Regions from separate parts of the Micromonospora sp. NPDC005324 genome, predicted to be linked through region 1. Evidence: riboswitches for the same ligand, from Rfam matches in the RefSeq annotation. Region 1 holds a riboswitch; the other holds the start of a gene.

Region 1 (7,816 bases):
CATCGCTGGTCGTCCGGGGCGCGGTGCAGGGTGACGGTGCGATCGGCGAGCGCGGCGACGAAGTCCGCGTCGTGGGTGACAGTGACCACGCCGTGCCCGGCGTCGCGCAGGTCGGCGAAGAGGTCGATTAGCTCCCGCCAGGTCCGCCGGTCCTGGCCGAAGGTGGGTTCGTCGCAGATCAGCAGGCGTGGCGCGGTGGCCAGGGCTGTCGCCACGCTCAGCCGCCGCGCCTCGCCACCCGAGAGGGTGTACGGGTTGGCGGCGGCGAGCCGGTCCAGCCGCAGCCGGTCCAGCAGCCCGGCCACGGTCTCCTTGACGGCCGCCTCGGGTTGGCCGGTGCGGCGTGGGCCGAGCGCCAGCTCGTCGAAGACCGTGCTGGTGACGAACTGGTGCTCCGGATCCTGGAAGACCGACCCGATCCGTCGGGCCAGCGCGGGCGCCCGCCACCGGTGCGGGGGAGTGCGGTGGTCGGCGCCGGCCAACTCCGCTGACGCGGTGACCCGCCCGCTGCCCGGCCGAAGCAGGCCGCCGAGCAGCAACGCCAGGGTGGACTTGCCGGCACCGTTCGGTCCGCGTACGGCGAGTGCTTCACCGGCGCGTACCGCCAGATCGGTGGAGCCCAGCCGGGGCGGCAGGCCGAGCCGGTCGGCGGTGAGCAACAGCTCCCCGGGGCCGGCGGTGGCCACCCGGGGCGCGATGGGGTGACCGGGCACCCAGACCCCCTCGGCGGCCAGGGCGGCACCGTGGGCTGCGAAGACCGCCTCGGGTGTGCCGTCCGCGCGGACGCCGCCGCCCGGTTCCAGGACGACCACCCGGTCGACCAGCGGCAGTGCCTCGGCGACCCGGTGTTCGACCAGGATCAGCGTGGTGTCGGCGTCCAGAGCGCCGGCCACCGCGTGCCGGACCAGCTCGGCCCCGGCCGGGTCGAGGTTTGCTGTCGGCTCGTCGAGCAGCAGCAGGGCGGGGCGCAGGGCCAGCGCGCCGGCGAGGGCGAGGCGTTGCTGCTCGCCGCCGGAGAGCGCCGCGGTGTGACGGTCCCGGGAGTACGGGAAGCCGACCCGGTGCAGCGCCTCGTCCACCCGGGGCCAGATCTCGTCGGCCGGCACTCCACGGTTCTCCAGCCCGAACGCGACGTCGTCGCCGCAGCGCGCCATCACCAGTTGGGTCTCCGGGTCCTGGAAGACGATGCCGACCCGTTCCCGCCCCTTGCGCGGGTCGAGCCCGTCGATCTCGACGGTGCCCTCCTGCTCGCCGGAGTCCTCGGGAAGCAGCCCGGCCAGCGCGCTGAGCACCGTGCTCTTACCGGCCCCCGAGGGCCCGAGCAGCAGAACCCGCTCCCCAGCCTCAACCCGCAGGTCAACACCCCGAACGGCCCACGCGCGCCGCCCAGCGTGTCGCCACCCGAACCCCCGCAGCAGTACCCCGCCCACCAAACCCACCTCCTCCGGGCCGCGCCCCCGCCAATCCTCGGTTGATCAAGAGGTTCGCGTCAGGAAACCGACTTCCGTTGACGCAAACCTCTTGATCAACGTCATCGATCAGGGGGGTTAGATCAGGGCTCGGTTTCGGCCTGCTGGGAAGCGGTCCAGGACGCCGGTGTTGGCCAGGGCCTTCGTCAGCAGCCAGCCGCCGAAGCCGGCGATCACGGTGGCGCTGACGATGGTGAGCAGCGCGTACGGGATGCGGTAGTCGGTCAGCGCGTAGTCGACGTTCCAGACGAAGAAGTCGAACAGCGCTGCGCTGAGGCCGGTCAGCGCGCCCGCGAACACAGCTGTCGGCAGCCGGAACGACCGGTACCGGAAGGCGGCGAAGGCCAGTTCGGCGCCGATGCCCTGCACGATGCCCTGCGGGATCACCGTGCCGGCCCACTGGCTGCCCAGCAACGCGGACAGGACCGCGGCCACCGTTTCGCAGTAGAGCGCGGCGCCGGGCTTGCGGATGACCAGCCCACCGATCACCGCCGGCATCAGCCAGACGCCGTAGAGCAGCGTCTGCGCCGGCGGGAAGAAGGCGAACGCGCCCTCGGTGGCGCTCCAGACCAGGCCCCAGGCCCAGAAGATGACGCCGAAGGCGACCGCGATCACCGAGGCGACCACGATGTCGATGGTGCGCCAACGGTGTGTGTCGGTGGTGGATGTCATGTGTTGCTCCCAGTTCGTGAGTGCGAACCAGGAGAAGACGCACGCCGCGTCCGGTGGCACCGGACTGCGGCGCGGCTGGAGGTCGACCGAACTCCCTGCGCTGGCATTACCCAGATCAGGTTCGAGGGTCTGCGGGCGTGCCCGCACTCTCAGCGCTGTGCGCTCCCCTGTCGGATATGAAGTTGTCTCGCTGACGCTAACACCGACCACTGCCGCGGGCCCAGCAGGGCATCCGTCTGACCTGCGGGAGCGACCGGCGCACCGCCGTCTGGGTACGCTTCCGATCATGCGGGTTGACGCGCGAGGCTTTACGTTCGAGGTGACCGTTGGCGGTCCGACGGACGGCGTACCCGTCCTGCTGCTGCACGGTTTCCCCCAGCACAGTGGTGAGTGGGACGACGTGGTGCCGGCTCTGCACGCGGGTGGGCTGCGCACGTACGCGCTGGACCAGCGCGGTTACTCACCCGGCGCCCGGCCCACTGCGGTGGCCGACTACCGGATCCCCGAACTCGTCACCGACGTGGTGGCGGTGCTCGACGCGCTCGCGCTGGACGCCGTGCACCTGGTCGGCCACGACTGGGGCGCGATAGTGGCCTGGGGGGTCGCCGCCCGGCACCCCGAGCGGGTCCACACGCTGACCGCGGTGTCCGTACCGCATCCGGCGGCCATGGCGCACGCCCTGAGCACCGACGCCCAACAGAAGGCCCGGTCGTCGTACATCGCGCTGTTCCGCAAGCCCGACAAGGCGGAGAAGGTGCTGCTGGCGTGGCACGCCACCGCGCTGCGCAAGCTGCTCGGCGGGGTGGGCGACACGTCCCGGGTGAACCGGTACGCCGACCCGATGCGTGAGCCGGGGGCGCTCACCGCCGCGCTGAACTGGTACCGGGCGATGTCCCGCGCCGACCTGGCCGGCGTCGGCCCGGTCGCGGTGCCCACCACGTACGTCTGGAGTGACCGGGACGTCGCCATCGGCCGGACCGCCGCCGAGGCGTGCGCGCGCAACGTCACCGGGGACTACCGGTTCGTGCGGCTGCCCGGGGTGAGTCACTGGATCCCGGACGCGGCGCCGGCCCCGCTCGCCGAGGCGATCCTGGCCCGAGCCGGCGGAACGGCCTGAGCGGCGGTGGACGCCAGCGGGCCGGGCAGCCGTCGCTCGATCGCCGCGCAGCTGCGCGTGCTGGGCGTACGCCCCGGCGCGACGCTGCTGGTGCACGCCTCGTTGCGTCCGCTGGGCTTCGTCAGCGGCGGCCCGCACGCGGTGGTGCTCGCCCTGCGCGACGCGCTCGGCCCGGACGGTACGATCGTCGTGCCCACCCACACGCCCGACAACAGCGACCCCGCGCAGTGGCGCAACCCCCCGGTGCCGGCGGACTGGTGGCCGCTGATCCGCTCGGAGATGCCGGGCTTCGACCCGGCGGTCACCCCGAGCCGGTTCATGGGTGCGTTCGCCGAGACGGTCCGCGGCTGGCCCGGTGCGCTGCGCAGCTCCCATCCGCACGTGTCGTTCGCCGCGCTCGGCCCGGCCGCCGAGCAGGTGGTGGCCGGGCACGCCCTGGCGGACATGCTCGGCGAGGGCTCCCCGCTGGCCCGCCTCTACGACCTCGACGCCGACGTGTTGCTGCTCGGCGTGGACCACTCGGTGAGCACCTCGCTGCATCTGGCCGAGTACCGCTGCCCCGGCTCGCCCCGGGAGCGGATCGGTGCTGCCGTGCGTACCGCCGACGGTGGTCGGGAATGGGTGTGGTGGCAGGACGTACGACTCGACGCGGACGACTTCGCCGCGTTGGGCGGGGATCTGGAGGCCACCGGGGCGGTACGCACCGCACCGCTCGGCACCGGGACCGGCAGGTTGATGCGCCAGCGGGCGGCTGTCGACTTCGCGGTTCGTTGGCTGGCCCGTAATCGAACGACGGAGGACGTATGACGGTGAGTGCCGAGGACTACCTGGCCGTGGTGACCGAGACGATCGGCCAGGTGGCGGCCAGTCAGCGGGAGGCGGTGGGGCGCGCCGCCGACCTGATCGCGGAGGCCGTCCGAGCCGACGGCGTGGTGCACGCGTTCGGCACCGGGCACTCGGAGGCCCTCGCCATGGAGATCGCCGGACGGGCGGGCGGTCTGGTGCCGACCAACCGGATCGCGCTACGCGACCTGGTGCTGCTCGGCGGCGAACCGGCCGACCGGCTGGGCCCGCTGCTGGAACGGGACCCGGCCGTCGCGCACCGCCTCTACGAACTGGCCCCCGTGCGCCCCACCGACGTCTTCGTGCTCGCCTCGAACTCCGGGGTCAACGGCGCGATGGTGGAGTTCGCCACGCTGGTGAAGGAGCACGGTCACGGACTGGTGGCGATCACCTCGACGCGGCACTCCGGGCGGATGACCTCCCGGCACCCGTCCGGGCACAAGCTGAGCGACCTCGCCGACGTGGTGCTCGACAACGGCGCGCCGTACGGCGACGCGACACTGCCCCTGCCCGGTGGCGGCGCGGTCGGCGCGGTCTCCTCGATCACCGCGGCGCTGCTGGCGCAGCAGGTGACAGTGGAGGTGGTGGCGCGGTTGCTGGCGGCGGGGGAGCGGCCCCCGGTCTACCTGTCGGCGAACATCCCGGACGGCGACGCGCACAACAACGAGCTGGAGGCGCGATACGCGGGCCGGATCCGACGCGGGTCCTGACCCGGTTCCGATGGCCGACTTGCGTCGCCGAGATGAACGGCGGATGTCGTGAACCTGTTTCGCGCTCGGCCGGGTGGGGCATTGGCGTTGCTGCCGGCGGCCGGGACCGCCGGCAGTACCGTCTCACCGGAGGTAGCGCGTGTCCAAGGAGACCGAGAAGCAGCGCTGGCAGCGCAACTTCGCCGACCTGCTGCAGGAGTTGCGGGTCGCCCAGACCGGCGTGCAGATCCTCTTCGCCTTCCTGCTCACCCTGCCGTTCAGTAACGGGTTCACCGAGACCACGGAGTTCCAGCGCGACGTCTACATCGTGGCGTTGCTCGCGGCGGCCGCCGCCACCGCACTGATCATCTCGCCGGTGGCGTTCCACCGGGCGCTGTTCCGGCAGGGGCGCAAACCGGAGCTGGTCCGCTTCGCGCACCGGATGGCCACCGGCGGCCTCGCCTTCATGCTGATCGCGATGGTCAGCGCGGTGCTGCTGATCACCGACTTCGTGCTGGACCGGCCGATCGCCTTCGTGCTCAGCGCCCTGGCCGGAATCTGGTTCCTCACGTTCTGGGTGGCCCTGCCGTTCGCCCGACGCAGTTGGGGTGAGGACGACATCGACGACGAGGACGACGACCCGGACACGAGCACCGGCCGCTGATCGCGCCGACCTTCACGCAGCGCTACCCCTGGGTAACAACCAGGGGTAGCGTGGCGGTAGCCGCACCGAGCATCGAGGGGGCAGCCGTGACCACGACGCAGGATGGCCGACCGGCACCGGACGGCCCCGACTCCGAAACCACTGCCGGTGCCGCCGCGCCGCTGCCCGCGGAAGCCGGGCAGGTCACCGAGAAGGAGGCCCGGCAGGTCGCCGAGGCCGCCCGCGAGTCCACCTGGGACCGGCCCAGCTTCGGCAAGGAGCTGTTCCTCGGCCGGTTCCGGCTCGACCTGATCGACCCGTGGCCCCGATCCGATCCGGACGACGTGGCTCGCGCGGAGGAGTTCCTTGGTCGGTTCCGCGCCTTCCTGGCCTCCGAGGTGGATGGTGAGGCCATCGAGCGGGACGCGTCGATACCCGACTCGGTGTTCCACGGCCTGGCCGACCTCGGCGCGTTCGGCATGAAGATCGACCGGAAGTACGGCGGGCTCGGGCTGAGCAACCTGCACTACTGTCGGGCGCTCATGCTGGCCGGCTCGGTCAGCCCGGCCATCGGCGCGCTGCTCTCGGCGCACCAGTCGATCGGGGTGCCGCAGCCACTGAAGATGTTCGGCACCGCCGAGCAGAAACAGCGCTTCCTGCCCCGGCTCGCCGCCGGTGAGGTGTCCGCGTTCCTGCTCACCGAGCCCGACGTCGGCTCCGACCCGGCCCGGCTGGCCACCATCGCCGAGCCGACCGCGGACGGCACGGGTTACCGACTCAACGGGGTGAAGCTCTGGGCCACCAACGGCATAGTGGCCACCCTGCTGGTGGTGATGGCCCGGGTGCCGGCCACGGAGGGTCGTCGGGGCGGCATCACCGCGTTCGTGGTGGACGGCGACAGCCCCGGCATCACTGTCGAGCGGCGCAACGAGTTCATCGGCCTGCGCGGCCTGGAGAACAGCCTCACCCGGTTCCACGACGTGATCGTCCCCGCCGAGAACGTCATCGGCGGCGAGGGTAAGGGGCTGAAGATCGCCCTGACCACTCTGAACACCGGCCGGCTCTCGCTGCCGGCCATGTGTGTGGGCGCCGGCAAGTGGGCGTTGAACGTGGCCCGGGGGTGGGCCGCCGACCGCGTCCAGTGGGGACGGCCGCTCGGCGAGCACGAGGCGGTCGCGCAGAAGCTCTCCTTCATCGCCGCCACCACGTACGGCATGGAGACCATGCTCGACCTCTGCTGCCTGCTCGCCGACGACGACCGCAACGACATCCGGATCGAGGCGGCACTGGTCAAGCTGTACGCCAGCGAGATGGCCTGGAAGATCGCCGACGAGCTGGTCCAGATCCGGGGCGGGCGCGGCTACGAGACGGCCGACTCACTGGCCGCCCGCGGCGAACGCCCGGCCGCAGTCGAGCAGATGCTGCGCGACCTGCGGATCAACCGGATCTTCGAGGGCTCCACCGAGATCATGCACCTGCTGATCGCGCGGGAGGCGGTCGACGCCCACCTGTCGGTGGCCGGCGACATCATCGACCCGGACGCGGGGCTGGGCCGCAAGGCCCGAGCTGGCGCGCGGGCGGGCGCCTTCTACGCGAAGTGGCTGCCCACCCTCGCCGTGGGTCGGGGGCAGAGCCCTTCGGCGTACGCCGAGTTCGGCCCGCTCGCCGCGCACCTGCGCCAGGTGGAGCGTTCGTCGCGCAAGCTGGCCCGGTCGACGTTCTACGCGATGTCCCGCTGGCAGGGAAAGATGGAGCGCAAGCAGGCGTTCCTCGGCCGGGTGGTCGACATCGGCGCCGAGTTGTTCGCGATGTCAGCGGTCTGCGTCCGGGCCACCGCCGAACGGGACAGCCGCCCGGAGAACGTCGAGCTGGCCGACCTGTTCTGCCGGCAGGCGCGGGTGCGGGTGGACGCCCTGTTCGCCGCACTCTGGGACAACACCGACTCGGTCGACACCGCCGCCGCGAAGCGCATTCTCGCCGGCCGCTACGCGGGTCTGGAGGAGGGCGTGCTCACCCCGTCCGACGAGCTGCCCTGGGTGGCCCGCTGGTCGCCCGGCCCGTCCACCGCCGAGGACGTCCGCCGCCGCATCCCGCCGAAGCCCTGACCAGCGCGGTCAGCGCGAGACCGCCCAGGCCAGCACCCCCGCCAGGATCAGACCGTTGAGCCCGGCCAGCGCCAGGTACGCCGCGGGTGGGATCTTCTTGCCCCGGCGTACGAAGGAGACCAGGACAGCGGCGTAGCCGAGCAGCAGGACGGCGATGACGACGAGGAAGTAGAACACCCGACGACTTTAGCGGCCCCGGCCGCGCAGGCCGAGCTGGCGCAGCGCGCGTTCGGCGGCCAGGGCGTCTGCCCTCGCGTCGTCGCCACAGTTGTCCATGA
Region 2 (7,816 bases), on a different contig from region 1:
CGGCGGTGACGGTGTTGCCGGTGTCCGGCTTCACGATCTGCACGCGACCGTCGCGCTCGATGTAGAAGACCCGCCCGTCGGGGGCGACGTCCAACTCCATCGGGTTGCTGGTGTTGCTGTCCAGCGTGACCTTCTCGAAGTTCGAGGTCTTCGAGGCGCCGCAGTCGGCGTTCTCGACACCGGCCGCGGTGCGGATGCCGCCGAGCAGGTGGGAGAGGAACTCGGGCTCGGCGTACGACTCCCGGGTGTGCCCCAGGCCCGTGTACCAGGACCGGCCACCGTCGTAGTCCTGACACCAGGCGACCGGGTGGTCCGCACCCATCGCGCCGGCACCGGGGGTGTAGCTCTTCTCGTCCAGGCTGGCCAGCACGTGCACGTCCGGCCGGGGGTTGGTCTGGTAGTTGTACCACTCGTCGAACCGGGACCACCGGTCCGGCAACCCGGCCGTGGACGGGTGTGCGTGGTCCTCCACCTTGACAGTGGCCTGCTGGTTCTGCGGGTGGTTGGCGAAGTACGCGCCGACCAGGTCGCCGTACCAGGCCCAGCTGTACTCGGTGTCCGACGCGGCGTGGATGCCGACGTAACCGCCGCCGGCCTTCACGTAGCGCTCGAACGCCGCCTGCTGGTCGGCGTTGAGCACGTCACCGGTGGTGGAGAGCCAGATCACCGCCTTGTACTTCGCCAGGTTGGCGTCGTTGAACGCGGCCCCGTCCTCGGAGTTGTCCACAGTGAATCCGTTGTCGACGCCGAGCTGCTGGATGGCGGCGACGCCGGTGGGGATGGAGTCGTGCCGGAAGCCGGCGGTCTTGGAGAAGACGAGGACGGAGAAGGGATCGGCCGCGGCCTTTGGCGCCTTCGGCGCCACCTGGCTGACCGGGGCTGCGGCTTTTGCATCCCGTGGGGGGACCTGGGCGGCCGCCTGGGCGGGCGCGCCGAACAGGGTGGTCGAGGCCATGGCCAGGGAGATCAGGGTTGCGGTGATGGGTACGCGGGCACGACGAGAACGGGACACGCCGCCTCCTGTGTCGTAGTGACAGAGCTCGCGGGAGTCGGCTCGCCGAAGGCCCTCCCTGATGGAGCCGGTGGTCACACCGTGCCAGGGTGCCCCGCCGACATTTTGTCGAATCGCTGAACAAATTAATTCGGCTGGCTCGATGTCGGGCAAGATGCAGACGGGTAACGGTTCGGCAACGGGAGGCGACATTCCGAACAGGACCGTATGAAGTGCCCCATGGATCTCGGTCGTTCTGGTGCGGCCCGGCCCGCCGGCCACCGCCGACCCACGTCTTGGCAGGCCGGCGGATCTGTCGTACGGTGACACGCAAGTAACCCACGGGAGCCCGGTGTACCGGGCTGAGAGGGGGGCTGACAGCCCCCGACCGTTGAACCTGATCCGGGTAATGCCGGCGCAGGGAGGAGCGTTGCCGTGCCGTCCCTGGGGCGATTGCATCTCATCACCGACACCCGAGCGGGTCGCGACCCACTCGCCGTGGTTCGCGCCGCCCTCACCGTGGCCCACGCCGACCTGGTGGTGCAGGTCAGGGTCGAGGATTCCGCCACCGATCGCGAGGCGTACGACCTGACCCGGCGGGTGCTGGCGCTCTGCGCCTCGTACCGGGCGACCTGCCTGGTCAACGACCGGTTGCACGTGGCGCTGGCGGCCGGTGCCGCCGGTGGCCACGTCGGCGCCGACGACCTGCCGGTCGCCGCCGCCCGCCTGGTGCTCGGCCCCACCGGCGTGCTGGGCGCCACCGCCCGCGCGCCGGGCCCGGCGCACGAGGCCGTCGCCGCGGGCGCCAGCTACCTCGGCGTCGGGCCGTGTCACACCACCAGCACCAAGACCGGCCTGCCGGACCCCATCGGGCCCGCCGGGGTACGCGCCGTCGTCGACGCCGTCGACGTCCCGGTCATCGCGATCGGGGGGGTGACCGCCGCCCGGGTGCCGGCGCTGCGGGCCGCCGGGGCGTACGGGGTGGCGGTGGTCGGTGCCGTCTCCGCCGCCGCCGACCCGGCACTGGCTACCGCCGAGCTGATCGAGGCCCTGACGTGCTGACCGGCCGGTCCCCGTCACCGCCGTCGAGCGACCGGGTCCGGCCGGACGTGGCAGTGGTGGGGGCGGGGCCGATCGGGTTGGCGATCGCCTGGCGTTGCGCCGCGCGCGGGCTGCGGGTGGTGGTGCACGATCCGGCGCCCGGCTCGGGCGCGTCGGCGGTGGCCGCCGGCATGCTCTCCCCGGTCGCCGAGGCGTACTTCGGTGAGCGGCAGCTGACCGGGTTGCTGCTGGCGTCCGCGGCCCGCTGGCCGGCGTTCGCCGCCGAGTTGACCGAGACGACCGGAGTCGAGATCGGCTACCGGACCGAGGGCACCCTGATGGTCGGGCTCACCGGCGACGACCTGGCCGAGGCGCGTCGGCTGTGGGCGTACCAGCAGGGGTTGGGCCTGCCCGTGACGCCGCTGCGCCCCAGCGAGCTGCGCGAGCGCGAACCGGCGCTCGCCCCACGGGTGCGCGGCGGCGCGCTCGCGCCCACCGACCACCAGGTCGACCCGCGGCTGCTGGTGCCCGCGCTGCGCACGGCCGCGCAGCGGGCCGGCGCGGTGCTCGCGCCGCAGCCGGTCCGGTCCCTGTCCGACGTGGACGCGCCGGTCACCGTGGTCGCCGCCGGCTGCGGGGCAGCCGCGCTCACCGGCCTGCCCGTGCGGCCGGTGAAGGGCCAGATCCTCCGGCTCCGCGCGCCCGACGGCGTCGCGCCGGGCTTCCGGCACGTGATCCGGGGGTACGCCGACGGCGAGCACGTCTACCTGGTGCCCCGCGCCGACGGTGAGGTGGTGCTCGGCGCGACGGTCGAGGAGCGCTCCGACACCACCGTCACCGCCGGCGCCGTGCAGCGGCTGCTGCGCGCCGGAGTCGACCTGCTGCCCGAACTGGCCGAGTACGACCTGGTCGAGGCGGTCGCCGGGCTGCGCCCGGGCACCCCTGACAACGCGCCGATCCTCGGGCCGCTGCCCGACCGACCGGACGTCCTGGCCGCCACCGGGCATCACCGGCACGGCATCGTGCTCACCCCGATCACCGCCGACCTGATCGCCGACCTGGTGCTCGGCGGCGTACCCGACGCGCTGCTCGCGCCCTTCGGGGCTGACCGCTTCGACGCTGTCGCGGTGGCCGCGTCGGGCGGACCTGAACCGACGATGGAGGGGGACCTGTGGAGTTGACGGTGAACGGGGCCGGGCGCAACGTCGCCGCCGGCGCGTCCGTGGCGGACCTGGTCCGCGACATCGTGGCGCAGCCACGTGGGGTGGCGGTCGCTGTCAACGGCGAGGTGGTGCCCCGTGCCGGCTGGCCGACCCGGGCGCTGCGCGACGGTGACCGGGTCGAGGTGCTCACCGCGGCGCAGGGCGGGTGAGCGGCGTGCCGTTCGAGCTGGGTGGGGAGACCTTCACCTCACGGCTGATCCTCGGTACCGGCGGCGCCGCGAACCTGCACGTCCTGGAGCAGGCGATCCGGGCGTCCGGCACCGAGCTGGTCACTCTGGCGCTGCGTCGGGTGGGCACGGCGCCGGGCTCCACCGGTGGGTTGCTGGAGCTGCTGGACCGGTGCGGCGTACGCCTGCTGCCGAACACCGCCGGGTGCCACACCGCGACCGAGGCGGTGAAGGTGGCCCGGTTGGCCCGGGACGCGTTCGACACCGACTGGGTCAAGTTGGAGGTGATCGGCGACGAGCGGACGCTCCTGCCCGACGGGGTGGAGCTGCTCCGCGCCGCCGAGGAGTTGGTCTCCGACGGCTTCACAGTGCTGCCGTACACCAGCGACGACCCGGTGCTCGCCCGCCGCCTCGCCGACGTGGGCTGCGCCGCGGTGATGCCGGCCGGCTCGCCGATCGGTTCGGGGCTCGGCATCGGCAACCCGCACCACATTCGACTCATCCGGCAGGGTGTGGACGTGCCGGTGATCCTCGACGCCGGCATCGGCACCGCGTCCGACGCGGCGCTGGCCATGGAGCTGGGCTGTGACGGGGTGCTGCTGGCGAGCGCTGTCACCCGGGCGGCCGACCCGGTGGTGATGGCCACAGCGATGCGGTACGCGGTCGAGGCCGGACGTCTGGCGGCCCGGGCCGGCCGGATCGAGCGCCGCTTCCACGCGCTCGCCTCCACTCCTGACGAGGGAAGACCCGAGCTGTGATCCCGCCGTCCGGGGTTGTCGTGTTGACCGACCGGCTCGTTGCGCGGAGCCGGCTCGACCGGGTGGTGGCGGGCGCCGTGGCCGGGGGAGTGCGCTGGGTGGTGCTGCGGGAGAAGGACCTGCCGCGTGCCGAACGCGTCGCCCTCGCCGCCGACCTGCGCGCGATCCTCGCCGACGTCGGCGGGACCCTCGTCGTGGCCGGCCCCGACCCGCTCGGCGGCGACGCCGTGCACCTGCCCGCCGCCGGCCCGTACCCACCGCCAGCCCATGGCCTGGTAGGCCGCTCCTGCCACCACCAACCCGAGCTGAGCCGCCTGACCACCGAGCACTACGCCACCATCTCCCCGGTCTGGCTCACAAAGACAAAACCGGGCTACGGCCCACCCCTGGGACCGGACGGCCTGCGAAAGCTGGTCGAGGCCACCCCCGTGCCACTGCTGGCCCTGGGCGGAGTCGAAACCCCGGAACAGGTAACCGCCTGCGTCCAGGCGGGAGCCGTCGGGGTGGCAGTGCTGGGCGCACTCATGCGAGCCGAAGACCCGTGTGCGGTAGCCGCCACCCTGACGAGCGCTTATGCAGAGGCGGTCACCCCTGTGCTGACCCAAACCCGCGCGGAGGCACCCAGGTCCCCACGACGGGGGCTGCGGCCGACCGTGCCCACGCAGGGATCAAGCCTGACCGCCCGGAGTGGGCACGGTCGGCCGCAGCCCCCAACCGCAACCAAAAGCGAGGGAAAATGACCCCGCGCACCATCCTCACCATTGCCGGCTCGGACTCCGGCGGCGGCGCGGGCATCCAGGCCGACCTCAAGGTCTTCGCCGCACTTGGCGCGTACGGCACCAGCGTCCTCACGGCGGTCACCGCGCAGAACACCAGGGGTGTCGACGCGGTGCTGCCGCTGCCCCCGCGCACTGTCACCGAGCAGTTGGACAGCGTGCTCACCGATTTCACCGTCTGCGCGGTGAAGACGGGGATGCTCGGCACCCCGGCGATCGCGGACGTGGTGGCCGAGGCGGCCCGGGACGGCCGGCTGCCTCAGCTCGTCGTCGACCCGGTGCTGGTCGCCACGAGTGGTCACCGGCTGGGAGTGGTGGGCGCGGTGGAGCGGCTGCTGCCGTACGCCACTGTGGCGACCCCGAACTGCGCGGAGGCCGCAGCGATCACCGGACGCCCGGTGGACGACGTGGCCGCGATGGTCGTCGCCGCCGAGGCCCTGGTGGCCGGCGGCCCGGAGTACGTGGTGGTCACGGGCGGTGACCTGGACGGGGGCGAGGCGGTCGACGTGCTGCACGGCGGCGGCGTCACCACGCTGTTGCGCGCACCCCGGGTGACCACACGGCACACCCACGGCACCGGGTGCTCGTTCTCGGCGGCGATCGCGGTGCGGCTCGGTCTGGGCGATCCGGTGCCGACCGCCGTGGGGGCCGCGAAGGAGTACGTGCTCCGTGCGCTGACCGGCGCGCGGGGCTGGGAGCTGGGCGCGGGGCGCGGACCGCTGAACCACTTCGGCTGGTCCGCTTGATCACCAGGGAGGCTGTCATGCACGCACGAGGCAAGGTGTACGTCGAGGGTTCGCGGCCGGATGTCCGGGTGCCGTTCGCGGAGGTGGGGCTGACCGGGGACCTGCCGCCGGTGCGGCTCTACGACACGTCCGGCCCTGGTTCGGACCCGGAGGTGGGGCTGCCGCCGCTGCGCGGGCCGTGGATCGCCGAGCGGGGTGACGTGGCGCCGGTGCGGGGGGCGGGCACGCCGCTCGCCGGGGTGGACGGTCGCCGGCCCACCCAGCTCGCGTACGCGCGGGCCGGTGTGGTGACGGCGGAGATGGAGTTCGTGGCGATCCGGGAGAACGTCGACCCGGAACTCGTGCGGGCCGAGATCGCCGCCGGTCGGGCGGTGCTCCCGCTCAACGTCAACCACCCGGAGTGCGAGCCGGCGATCATCGGTAAGGCGTTCCTGGTCAAGGTGAACGCCAACATCGGCACCTCGGCGGTCAGCTCGTCGGTCGCGGAGGAGGTGGAGAAGTTGACCTGGGCCACCCGCTGGGGCGCGGACACCGTGATGGACCTGTCCACTGGTAAGCGGATCCACGAGACTCGTGAGGCGATCGTGCGGAACTCGCCGGTCCCGATTGGAACGGTGCCGATCTACCAGGCGTTGGAGAAGGTCGGCGGCGACCCGGTGAAGTTGAGCTGGGAGGTGTTCCGGGAGACCGTGATCGAGCAGGCCGAGCAGGGCGTGGACTACATGACCGTGCACGCCGGGGTGCTCCTGCCGTACGTGCCGCTGGCAGTGGACCGGGTGACCGGGATCGTGTCCCGGGGCGGTTCGATCATGGCGGCGTGGTGCCTGGCGCATCACGAGGAGAACTTCCTCTACACCAACTTCGAGGAGCTGTGCGCGCTGCTCGCGCGCTACGACGTGACGTTCTCCCTCGGTGACGGCCTGCGCCCCGGTTCGATCGCCGACGCCAACGACGAGGCGCAGTTCGCCGAGCTGCGCACCCTCGGTGAGCTGACGAAGGTCGCCTGGGCGTACGACGTCCAGGTGATGATCGAGGGCCCCGGTCACGTGCCGATGCACAAGATCAAGGAGAACGTGGACCTTCAGCAGGAGTGGTGCCACGAGGCGCCCTTCTACACGCTCGGTCCGCTGACCACCGACATCGCGCCCGCGTACGACCACATCACCTCGGCGATCGGCGCCGCGATGATCGGCATGTTCGGCACCGCGATGCTCTGCTACGTCACGCCGAAGGAGCACCTCGGCCTGCCGGACCGCGACGACGTGAAGGCGGGCGTGATCGCGTACAAGATCGCGGCACACGCGGCGGACCTGGCCAAGGGGCACCCCGGCGCGCAGGCCTGGGACGACGCCCTGTCGAAGGCGCGGTTCGAGTTCCGCTGGGAAGATCAGTTCAACCTGTCGCTGGACCCGGAGACCGCTCGGTCGTACCACGACGCGACCCTGCCCGCGGAGCCGGCGAAGACCGCGCACTTCTGCTCGATGTGTGGCCCGAAGTTCTGCTCCATGAAGATCACCCAAGAGCTCAAGGAGTACGCGGCGCGCGGCATGAAGGACAAGTCGGAGGAGTTCGTCTCCGGCGGGAGCCGGGTCTACCTACCGCTCGCCTGACCCACCCCGTGAGTCATCCCGGGGCGCCGTCCGGCGTCGCGGGGCGTTCGACTCGGCTTCATTGATGTCGGGGTGTCTGGCAGCTCGGGACAGCCCGGTTTCAATGAACCCGAGTCGATCAAGCGGCGATCGGTCGGTGCGTCTGCTCGCTGCGCGGCGGGTCAGTCGCGGTGGTGTCGACCGGTGGAGCGCAACGACCGGCGGCCGTTCTCCTGCTCGGGCTCGTTGTCCGACACCGGCTTGCTCAGACCGGCGACCCAGTCGACGAACTCCTCGTCCTGGGTCGCCAGCGGCTCGGCGGCGTCCGACGTCTTCGGGCTCTCCTCGTCGGCGCGGGACCGGTTGCGGCGGAACAGCCCGCCGAGTCGCCCTCGCCGGGAGGGCTGCTCCGCCACCTTCGGGGGCGTCGGCGTTGCCGACGCGGCGTCAGCGGGCGTCAGATCGCCGGTGCCGGCACCGGCACCGGCGGCGGTGGCGCTGTCGGCGGTGGCGGCGCTGATGGTG

What was found. Region 1 has a riboswitch for thiamine pyrophosphate ahead of ABZS40_RS34360 (ECF transporter S component). Riboswitches for the same ligand answer to the same signal wherever they lie in the genome.
Region 2: another riboswitch for thiamine pyrophosphate. It lies ahead of thiE (thiamine phosphate synthase); the one in region 1 lies ahead of ABZS40_RS34360 (ECF transporter S component).

What each region holds. Positions count from the first base shown of each region.
Region 1 is NZ_JBEXGE010000061.1:9,100-16,915, reverse strand. Features, by position in the region: gene ABZS40_RS34365 (ABC transporter ATP-binding protein) at 1-1,430, opposite strand, end outside; gene ABZS40_RS34370 (energy-coupling factor transporter transmembrane component T) at 1-3, opposite strand, end outside; gene ABZS40_RS34360 (ECF transporter S component) at 1,548-2,141, opposite strand; TPP riboswitch at 2,216-2,320, opposite strand; gene ABZS40_RS34355 (alpha/beta fold hydrolase) at 2,428-3,258, shown strand; gene ABZS40_RS34350 (AAC(3) family N-acetyltransferase) at 3,265-4,065, shown strand; gene ABZS40_RS34345 (SIS domain-containing protein) at 4,062-4,811, shown strand; gene ABZS40_RS34340 (DUF6328 family protein) at 4,951-5,454, shown strand; gene ABZS40_RS34335 (acyl-CoA dehydrogenase family protein) at 5,541-7,538, shown strand; gene ABZS40_RS34330 (hypothetical protein) at 7,548-7,715, opposite strand.
Region 2 is NZ_JBEXGE010000015.1:117,238-125,053, reverse strand. Features, by position in the region: gene ABZS40_RS17750 (ThuA domain-containing protein) at 1-1,012, opposite strand, end outside; TPP riboswitch at 1,323-1,432, shown strand; gene thiE (thiamine phosphate synthase) at 1,427-2,053, shown strand; gene thiO (glycine oxidase ThiO) at 2,050-3,213, shown strand; gene thiS (sulfur carrier protein ThiS) at 3,204-3,404, shown strand; gene ABZS40_RS17730 (thiazole synthase) at 3,401-4,180, shown strand; gene ABZS40_RS17725 (thiamine phosphate synthase) at 4,177-4,920, shown strand; gene thiD (bifunctional hydroxymethylpyrimidine kinase/phosphomethylpyrimidine kinase) at 4,917-5,702, shown strand; gene thiC (phosphomethylpyrimidine synthase ThiC) at 5,720-7,312, shown strand; gene ABZS40_RS17710 (hypothetical protein) at 7,474-7,816, opposite strand, start outside.